Polyangium spumosum: one gene and its partner. The protein of the gene in region 2 interacts with the protein of the main gene of each other region in a pairwise test. Links are inferred from orthologs where the notes say so. Each region holds a gene or a part of one and is shown on either strand. Other genes may lie near its edges.

Evidence for each region. The genes of interacting proteins can lie anywhere in the genome.
Region 1: the proteins of mrdA (region 2) and GF068_RS13095 interact in binary tests that used the Escherichia coli proteins (3 or more experiments, as listed by UniProt). The link is inferred for Polyangium spumosum from one-to-one orthologs.

The regions. Positions count from the first base shown.
Region 1 is NZ_WJIE01000003.1:744,509-748,766, forward strand. What follows is about bases 1-3,150. They hold GF068_RS13095 (penicillin-binding protein 1A), read left to right. Parts: upstream 1-378; coding sequence 379-2,922; downstream 2,923-3,150. Other genes in these bases: GF068_RS13090 (serine/threonine-protein kinase), read left to right, coding at 1-335; GF068_RS13100 (L-threonylcarbamoyladenylate synthase), read right to left, coding at 2,944-3,150. Also shown: more of GF068_RS13100, read right to left, coding at 3,151-3,555; atpG (ATP synthase F1 subunit gamma), read right to left, coding at 3,656-4,258. UniProt on the Escherichia coli protein: Cell wall formation. Synthesis of cross-linked peptidoglycan from the lipid intermediates.
Region 2 is NZ_WJIE01000001.1:872,771-878,051, reverse strand. The notes cover bases 2,283-5,281. They hold mrdA (penicillin-binding protein 2), read left to right. Parts: upstream 2,283-2,811; coding sequence 2,812-4,752; downstream 4,753-5,281. Other genes in these bases: rodA (rod shape-determining protein RodA), read left to right, coding at 4,749-5,281; GF068_RS03765 (hypothetical protein), read left to right, coding at 2,288-2,815. In the rest of the region: rpmG (50S ribosomal protein L33), read left to right, coding at 1-21; GF068_RS03775 (rod shape-determining protein), read left to right, coding at 243-1,277; rod shape-determining protein MreC, read left to right, coding at 1,391-2,263. UniProt on the Escherichia coli protein: Catalyzes cross-linking of the peptidoglycan cell wall. Responsible for the determination of the rod shape of the cell. Is probably required for lateral peptidoglycan synthesis and maintenance of the correct diameter during lateral and centripetal growth.

The DNA of each region.
Region 1 (4,258 bases), on a different replicon or contig from region 2:
CGATGGACGGCGCGCCCTCGAACCGCAAGCCAAACGGCGCGAACCCGATGACGAGCACGGGCAACCGCGCGAACCCGATGACGAGCACGGGCAACCCGGCGTCGTCGCCGCGCCCGATGCCGTCGCCGCACTCGGTCCGCCCGCAGCTCAAGTCGGGGAGCAACGAGGGCCCGTCGTCGCTGCGCATCCAGGCGCCGCCGTCGAGGTCCGCGCCCGCGCCCGCGCCCGTCGCCACGAAGGGCGCGCCGTCGACGCTCATGCTCGTCGGCGTGGCCGTGGGCTTCTTGATCGTCGGCGTCCTGCTCGCCGTCGTCGTCCTCAAGCTGCTCCGGTAGCGGACGATGGCGCGCGCGCTCGGCGTTCTCTAGACCTGAAGCCATGCCGGCCGATCGCCCCTCCGAAGAGCAGAACGGCGAAGGCGCTCGGAAGAGCTCGCCCGCGCCCGCGAACGAAGCGAAGAGCGAGACCCCCGAGGAGCGCGAGAAGCGCCGCGCGGCGCGCAGGCGCAAGCGAGCGATCAAGCGCTGGGCGCGGGGCCTCGGCATCGCGGTCGTCTTGCTCGCGGCGGCGGCGATGCTCGGCGTCGCGCTGACGATCCGGCACTACGAGTCGGACCTGCCGTCGACGGCGGAGCTGAAGAGCTACCGGCCGCCGCAGGTGACGCGGGTGATGGCGAGGGACGGTCAGGTGGTGCTCGGCGAGCTCTTCGTCGAGCGGCGCACGATCGTCGACGTCGAGTCCTTGCCCGCGCACGTGCGTCACGCGGCGCTCGCCGCGGAGGACGCGTCCTTCTACGAGCACCAGGGCCTCGACTATCCGGGCATGCTGCGCGCGCTCTACAAGAACCTGCGCAACGCGAAGGCGAGGCAGGGCGCGAGCACGATCACGCAGCAGGTCGTGAAGAACGTGCTGCTCACCTCGGCGCGCACGTTCGATCGGAAGATGAAGGAGGTCATCCTCGCGCGCCGCATCGAGCAGGAGCTCACGAAGAACGAGATCCTCGGGCTCTACCTGAACCACATCTACTTCGGGCACGGGCGCTACGGGATCGAGGAGGCTTGCCGTTACTACTTCGGCAAGTCGATCCGCGACGCGAGCCTCGCGCAGGCGGCGCTGCTCGCGGGGATCGTGAAGGGGCCGAGCATCTACTCGCCACGCGTGAGCCTCGAGCGCGCGAAGAAGCGGCGCGAGTACGTCCTCGGGCAGATGCTCGCGAAGGGCTTCGCGACGGCCGAAGAGGTGGAGGCCGCGCGGGCCGAGGAGGTGAACCTCGCCCCCGCGCAGGAGGAGATGCGCGAGCTCGCGCCCGAGGTCGTCGAGGAGGCGAAGCGCACGCTGCGCGCGCTCGTCGGGCAAGACGCGGACCGCGGCGGCTACACGATCACGACGACGATCGATCCGACGCTGCAGTCGAAGGCGCGCGGCGCGGTGCGCGCGAGCCTCGACGGGTACTTGAAGCGGCACAAGCTGGTCGCGCCGCTCGCGCCGGGGAAGAAGGAGCCGCCTGCGTTCGAGGGCGCGCCGAAGACGAGCGGGCATCGCGTGTACGCGGGCGTGGTGACGGGGCACGACGACGCGGCGGGCCTGCTCTTCGTGCGGATCGGCTCGCTCGCCGGCGCGGTCGATCTGCGCGGAAAGAGCCGGTACAACCCGAAGGATCTCCGGCCGAGCCAGTTCGCCAAGGTCGGCAAGGTGCTGCGCGTGAGCCTCGTCGATCCGAAGGAGGCCGCCGCGCACGCCGCAGATCCACGCCAGGGACCCGAGACGCACGACGAGCCGGTCCCCGAGCCGACGCCGAAGGAGAAGGCGCAGCCGGCGGGCCTGCGGCTGGAGCTCGGGCCGCAGTCCTCGCTCGTGGCGATCGACGTCGCGACGCGCGAGATCGTGGCGCTCGTCGGCGGCTACGAGGGCGTGCGCGGCGGGCTCGATCGGAGCCTCTCGAGGAGGCAGCCGGGCTCGACGTTCAAGCCGTTCGTCTACGCGTACGGGCTGCACACGCGCAGGCTCACGCCGGCCACGTTGCTCGAGACGAACCCGCTCGCGCTCTCGGGCTACCAGCCGAACAACTACGACGAGAGCGAAGGAAAGAGCCCGGCGCGCCTGCGCGAGGCGCTCGCGCACAGCGTGAACGTGGCCGCGGTGTGGTCGATCAAGGAGCTCGGCCCCGCGAACGTGATGGCCTTCGCGCAGGAGCTCGGGATCACGTCGAAGCTCGGCCCGGATCTGTCGCTCGCGCTCGGCGCCTACGAGGTGACGCCCCGCGAGATGGCCGCGGCGTACGCGACGTTCGCCGCCGGCGGCGAGTACAAAAAGCCGCGGCTGATCATGCGGATCACGGGGCCGAACGGGGTCGACATCCCGCTCGCATCGGAGCCGGATCCGGCGCGCGTGCTCTCCGAGGAGGAGGCGTTCCTGGTGAACAGCTTGCTCCGGACCGTGGTGGAGCGAGGCACGGCCACGCGCGCGAAGGCGATCGATCGGTGGATCGCCGGCAAGACCGGGACGAGCAACGCATCGAAGGACGCGTGGTTCGTCGGCTACTCGATGGACATCGCGTGCGCGGTGTGGACGGGCTTCGACGACGCAGCGCCGCTCGGCGCGGGCGAGACGGGCGCGGTCGCGTCGTTGCCCGCGTTCGTGGAGTTCATGCGCGAGGCGCACGCGGGCAAGCCGAAGCGCGCGCCGACGGAGCCCGCGGGCATCGAGCACAAGCTGATCGATCCGGAGACGGGCCTGCTCGCCTACGAGGGGCAGGAGAGCGCGCTCGACGAGGTCTTCCTGAAGGACACCGCGCCCGACGCGGGCGTCGACGCAGCGCCGGACGGCGAGGCGGACGCAGAGACGGGCGAAGCAGAGGACACGCTGCCCGTCATCCCGGTCCCGATCCCGACGGGCGAGGAGTACCACCCCACCGAGCTCTGAGGTCTCCGCGATCGTTTGAGCTCAAACGAGCTCGTCGACGGGACCAGCGCCCTCGCGGAGGATCTTCACGTCGCCTGCGCTGAGGTCGACGACGGTCGTGGGCAGGCTGCCGCCGCCGCCAGCGTCGAGGATGAGCTCGAGGGCGGGGAAGCGCTCCTTGATCTCCCAGGGATCGACCATCGGGTCCTCGCCGGGAGGCGCGGCGGTCGTGCTGATGATGGGCCGGCCGAGCTCGCGCACGATCGCTTGCGTGACGGGGTGCGAAGGCACGCGGATGCCCACGGTCTTCTTGTTCATCTGCACGATCTTCGGCACCTCGCGCGTCGCCTGGAGCACGAAGCAATACGGGCCGGGCAAGAACCGCTTGAGCACGCGGTAGGCCGCGTTCTCGACGATCGCGTAACGCGAGATGTCCGAGAGATCCGGGCAGATGAAGGCGAGGTTCTTGTCTCGCTGCATCCCCTTGATCTGGTAGAGCGTCTCGATCGCCTGCTTGTTGAAGAGGTCGCAGCCGAGCCCGTAGACGGTGTCCGTCGGGTAGGCGATGACGCCGCCCTTCTCGAGGATCTCGACGGCGCGCCGGATCTTGCGAGGCTCGGGGTGCTCGGGGTTGATGGGGAGGAGGATGCCCACGGCAGAGGCTCGGGAGTTCGGGAGGCGTCGGCGTGGGGCGCGGCTCGGCTCGTCCGAGCAGCGCGCCCTCTCGCTTACGTAATGGCGGACGAGGAAGGACCTAGTCCTTCAGCGCCTCGCTGCCACCGATGATCTCCATGAGCTCCTTGGTGATCGCGGCCTGGCGCGCGCGGTTGTACTGGAGCGTCAGGCGATCGACCATTTCCTTCGCATTTTTCGTGGCCGCGTCCATGGCCGTGAGCTTCGCGCCGAACTCGCTCGCCATGGACTCGTAGAGCGCGCGCAGGAGCGAGATGTCGACGTACATCGGCGAGAGCACGTCGAGCAGCGCCTCGCGGGTCGGCTCGAAGATGAACTCGGTCGCGTTCGAAGCCTCGGCCTGCTCGCTCTCGGAGAGCGGACGAACCGGCAAGAGCCGCTCGACCACGACCTGCTGGCTCACCGCGCTCTTGAACTCGTTGTAGATGACGTAAATGCTGTCGACCTCGCCCTTGAGGAAGGGCGCGAGGATCTCCTTGCCCACGCGCTGCGCCGTCTCGAGGGCGAGCTTCTCCCAGACGCCCGGGAGATAGCCGAGGTTCGGGGCGTTGCGGCGGCTCATGTAGTCCCGGCCTTTGCGGCCGATGACCTTCATGGTCACCTCCTGCCCCTGCTCGACGCGGCTCTTCCACTCGCGCTCGGCGCGCTTGTTGATGTTCGTGTT
Region 2 (5,281 bases):
GGCAAGATCTCGAAGGGCTGATCGGCCTTTTCGGGATCTGCCGCTGAATCGTTCGTGATGGACGGGTGGATCCATGGCGAGGCCATGGGTCCGCCCGTGCTTGCTGCTGAACGGGTGTGCTCGACCTGAGCAGGTGCTCTCGTTGCGACCACCCCCCAAGGATGATAGGACCGGCCCCTGCCCGTGCGGCATTCATGCGCGTCTCGGGCGGACCGGACCCACAGCTTCCATAAGGCGATGCGATGATCTTCGACTGGCTCTACGGCCTGTTCTCGAACGATCTCGCGATCGATCTCGGCACCGCCACGACGCTCATCTACGTGAAGGGCAAGGGCATCGTCTCTTGTGAGCCTTCCGTGGTGGCCGTGCAACGCGACAACCGCGGCGGCAAGAAGGTGCTCGCGGTCGGCCGTGAGGCGAAGGAGATGCTCGGACGCACGCCGGGCAACATCCAAGCCGTGAGGCCGCTGCGCGACGGCGTCATCGCCGACTTCGAGATCACCGAGGCGATGTTGCGTTACTTCATCGCTCGCGCGCACAACCGCCGCACGCTGGTGAAGCCGCGGATCATCATCTGCGTGCCCTTCGGCATCACCGAGGTCGAGAAGCGCGCGGTGAAGGAGAGCGCGGAGGGCGCGGGCGCGCGCGAGGTGTACCTCATCGAGGAGCCGATGGCGGCGGCGATCGGCGCCGGCCTGCCCATCACCGAGCCCTCGGGCAACATGGTGGTCGACATCGGCGGCGGCACGACCGAGGTCGCGGTCATCTCGCTCGCCGGCATCGTCTACTCGCAGAGCGTGCGCGTCGGCGGCGACAAGATGGACGAGTCCATCATGGCGTACATGAAGCGCAAGTACAACATGGCCATCGGCGAGCAGACGGCGGAGCGGATCAAGATCACGATCGGCAACGCGTACCCGCTCGAGCAGCAGCTCACGATGGAGGTCAAGGGGCGCGACATGGTCGCGGGCATCCCGAAGACCGTGGTCGTCAACTCGGACGAGATCCGCGAGTCGCTTGCAGAACCAACAAACGCGATCGTCGACGCCGTGCTCGTCGCGCTGGAGCGCACGCCCCCCGAGCTCGCGGCCGACATCGTCGACAAGGGGATCGTGCTCACCGGCGGCGGCTCCCTCCTGAAAAACCTCGATGTGCTCCTCCGCGAGGAGACGGGATTGCCGGTGATGGTCTGTGACGATCCGATCAGCGCCGTGGTGCTCGGCAGCGGAAAAGCGCTCGATCACCTCGAGCTCCTGAAGGAAGTCACGATCAGCTAACCGGCGCGCGTGAGCAGGTAGCGTCCGCGCGCGTCTCGTGGCATCGAGGGAGGAGCGGGGAGCCCTTCGCCCCGACGGACAGCGCGTTTCACGGCGCCAGAGCCGCCCGAAGCATGAACTTCAAGCGTTACCGCGATCTGGCCATCGTCCTGCTCGCCCTGGCGGTGCCGTTCTGGTTCCTCCGGGCCAGCATGCGTGATCCGGGGAAGGTCACGGGCGCCGACAAGGTGATCGTCCGGATCGCCACGCCCCTCCAGTACGCCGCGGCGACGCTTGCGCGGGGGCTCTCGAACATCTGGGGCGACTACATCTACCTGGTCGACGTCAAGGAGGACAACGCGCGTATCGCCTCGCAGAACGCGCGTCTTCGCGAGCGCGTGCGCAAGCTCGAGGCGCTCGAGGAGGAGAACCGCAGGCTCCGGCGCCTGCTCGATCTCCGTACGAGCGTCCGCACGGACGTCGTGAGCGCCGTCGTCACGGGCAAGAACACGAACGAGTTCTTCCGCATCGCGCGTGTCACGCTCGATCGCGAGTCGCGCGACATCCAGCCGAACCTGCCCGTGATCTCGCCCGACGGCGTCGTGGGCACGACGCTCAAGATCTCGGGCGACACCATCGACGTGCGCCTCGTCGTCGACGCGGGCAGCGGCGTCGACGTCGTCGTGCAGCGGACGGGCGCGCGTGGGTTCGTCCGCGGGACGGGCGACGAGTCGAAGTACCTCTGCAGCGTGGAGTACGTGCAGCGCACCGACGAGGTGGAGGTCGGCGATCTGCTCGTCACGAGCGGCGTCGGGAAGCGGTATCCGAAGGGCATCCCGGTCGGCAAGGTCACGCAGGTCGTGAAGCGGGACTTCGGCATCTACCAGCAGGTCTACGCGACGCCTGCCGTGGATTTTTCGCGGCTCGAGGAGGTGCTCATCGTCACCTCCGCGCCCCCGGAGGAGGCCTCGGCGGGCGCGTCTGGCTCTTCCACGCCGAGGCGGTAAGGTCGGAGAGGAGGAGAGAGGACGATGCGAAACACCGCATTTCTCGCTGTCGGCATCGCCCTTCTCATCATCCAGTCGAACCTCTATCGGCTGATCGGTCGGCTGCAGATCGCGGGGATCACGCCGAGCTTGCTCCTGCCGCTCGTGGTCTTCATGGGCGTGCACGAGTACTCGATCGCGCGCGGCGCGGCGCTCGCGTTCTTGCTCGGTTACCTGCTCGATCTCTTCTCGGCCGCGCCGATCGGCCTGTTCACGTTCATCACGGTCGCCACGTTCGTCGTCGCGCGCGCCGCGGGCGTGCGCCTCGCCGCGCAGACGCTCCTCACGAAGGTCGCGCTCGCCTTCGCGTTCGCGCTCCTCGAGGGCGTGCTCATCATCGTGCTCACGGCGATCTTCGGCACGGACACGGCGCGGCCGCGGGCGCTGGCGACGCTCGTCGCGCCGCACGCGATCGGCACGGCGCTCTTCGCGCCGCTCGTCTTCAGCCTCGCCGAGCGCGTGCACCAGGCGACCATCAACGTGCCGAGGCCTGGAGAGGGAGGGCAACGATGAGCCTCGTCGTCCAGCGCTCCGACGTCAGCGAGTTCCGGCGCCGGTTCCGGTGGATCGCGCTCGCGATGGTGGTGCTGCTCTTCGTCCTCATCGGGCGCCTGTTCCAGCTCCAGATCCTCGAGGGCGAGGACAACAAGGCGATCGCCCGCGAGAACATCGTCCGTCGCATCACGCTCGCGACGACGCGCGGGATCATCCGCGATCGCAACGGCAAGGTCCTCGCGGCGAGCCGGCCCTCGTACAACCTCTACGTCGTCCCCGAGAAGATCGACATGCAGGTGGTCTGGCCGAGGCTCGTCGAGTACCTCGGCGTCGGCGTGGACGAGCGAGCGCGGCTCGAGGCGCTCTTGACCAACATCCGCGCGAGCGACGGACCTCGGAAGAGCCAGCAGATCCTGCTCAAGGAGGACATCTCGCGTGACGCCGTGGCCACGCTGCGCACGCACGACGCGGAGCTGCCCTTCGTGGACGTCGTGCCCGTGCCGGTCCGCTACTACCCGTACGAAGAGGTCGGCGCGCACGCGCTCGGGTACATGGTCGAGGTCGACGCGGAGAAGCTGAGCAAGCTCCGCAGCGCGGGCTACGTCGAGGGCGATCGCGTCGGCGCCACGGGCATCGAGCGCGCGTGGGAGAGCTACCTGCGCGGCACGCGTGGCTGGGAGAAGGTGCTCGTCGACGCGAAGGGGCGGCGTCGGTCCGGCGGGGAGGGGATCATCGAGGAGCCGCGGCGCGTGGATCCGATCCCGGGCCGCGATCTGCGGCTCACGCTCGACGCCGACATCCAGCGCGCGATCGACAAGGCCATGCGCGGCGAGCTCGCGGGCGGCGTCGCGCTGATCGACGTGCGCACGGGCCGCATCATCGGCCTCTACTCGAAGCCGAGTTACGATCCGAACGCGCTCTCGGGCGGCTCGGGCAAGCAGGTCATCCGCGACGCGTTCCGGAGGCTCTACTCGGATCCGCTCAAGCCCGCGCTCGACAAGACGATCTCGGGCGCGTACCCGCCGGGCTCGACGTTCAAGCCCTTCACGGCGCTCGCGGCGCTCGAGAAGGGGCTCATCGATCATCGGCAGGCGTCCAACTGCCGGGGCGCGCTCACCTTCGGCAAGCGCACCTTCCGATGCACGCACGTGCATGGACCGGTGGATCTGCACCAGGGGATCGCCGAGTCGTGCAACGTCTACTTCTACCGCCTCGCGGCCGAGCTCGGCGTGGGCATGGACGTCATCGCCGAGATGGGCCAGCGCTTCGGCCTCGGCACGAAGACGGGCCTCGGCGTGAACGCGGAGGCCGCGGGCCGCATGCCGACGCGCGCGTGGATGACCCTGCGCAACAAGGGCCAGTTCCGCCTCGGCTTCGGCCTCAACGCGGCGATCGGCCAGGGCGCGACGACCGTGACGGTCCTCCAGCTCGCGCTCGCGTACGCGGCGCTCGCGAACGGCGGCACGCTGTATCAGCCGCAGATCGTGCGCGCGGTCGAGACGAGCGCGGGCACGGTGGTGCAGGAGTTCGCGCCGCGCGTGCGCAGGCAGATCGAGGTGAGCCCCGAGAACATCTCGCTCGTGCAGAAGGCGCTCTACGCGGGCGTCAACTCCGAGGCGGGCACCGCCTTCAAGGCGCGCGTGCTCGGCGTCGACATGGCCGGCAAGACGGGCACCGCGCAGGTCTCGCACAAGCTCGCGCGTGGCGCCGAGGCCGAGCGCGTCTGGTACTTCAACCGCGAGCACGCGTGGTTCGCGGGTTACTCGCCTTCACGCGCGCCCGAGGTCGCGGTCGTGGTCCTCGTCGAGCACGGCGGCGCGGGCGGCAAGCACGCCGCGCCCGTCGCCTTCGAGGTGGTCCGCGCGTACAACGAGCTCGCGCGTGAGCGCGCCCCGCGCGCCGGCGTGAACAACGCGGGCCACAAGCCGAAGCCCGATCGGGGAGGTGCGCCGTGATCCGAGGGGACGTCTCGCCGCGCGCGAAAGATCACTTCGACTGGCCGCTCTTCATCACGGCGGCGCTCATCGCCGTGCTCGGTGTGGTCAACCTCTACAGCGCGACGAGCGTCTACCAGGGCGTGCGCGCCGAGCTCTACATCAGCCAGATCTACTGGCTCGTGCTCGGCGGGATCCTCGGCGGGATCCTCGTCGCCATCGACTATCGCCACCTCGAGCGCCTCGGCTACGCCATCTACACCTTCGGCGTCTTCTCGCTCATCCTGGTCTTCATCTTCGCGAAGGACCTGCGAGGCAGTAAGCGCTGGATCGAGTTCGGAGCGTTCCGCTTCCAGCCGAGCGAGTTCATGAAGATCTTCCTCGTGATCGCGCTCGCGAAGTTCCTCCACGACGATCCACGCAGCGAAGGGCGCACGTTGAAGGATCTCCTCGTGCCCGCCCTGCTCACGGGCGTGCCCGCGCTGCTCATCCTGAAGCAGCCCGATCTCGGCACGGCGTCGATCCACGTCCTCGTCTTCCTCATGATCGC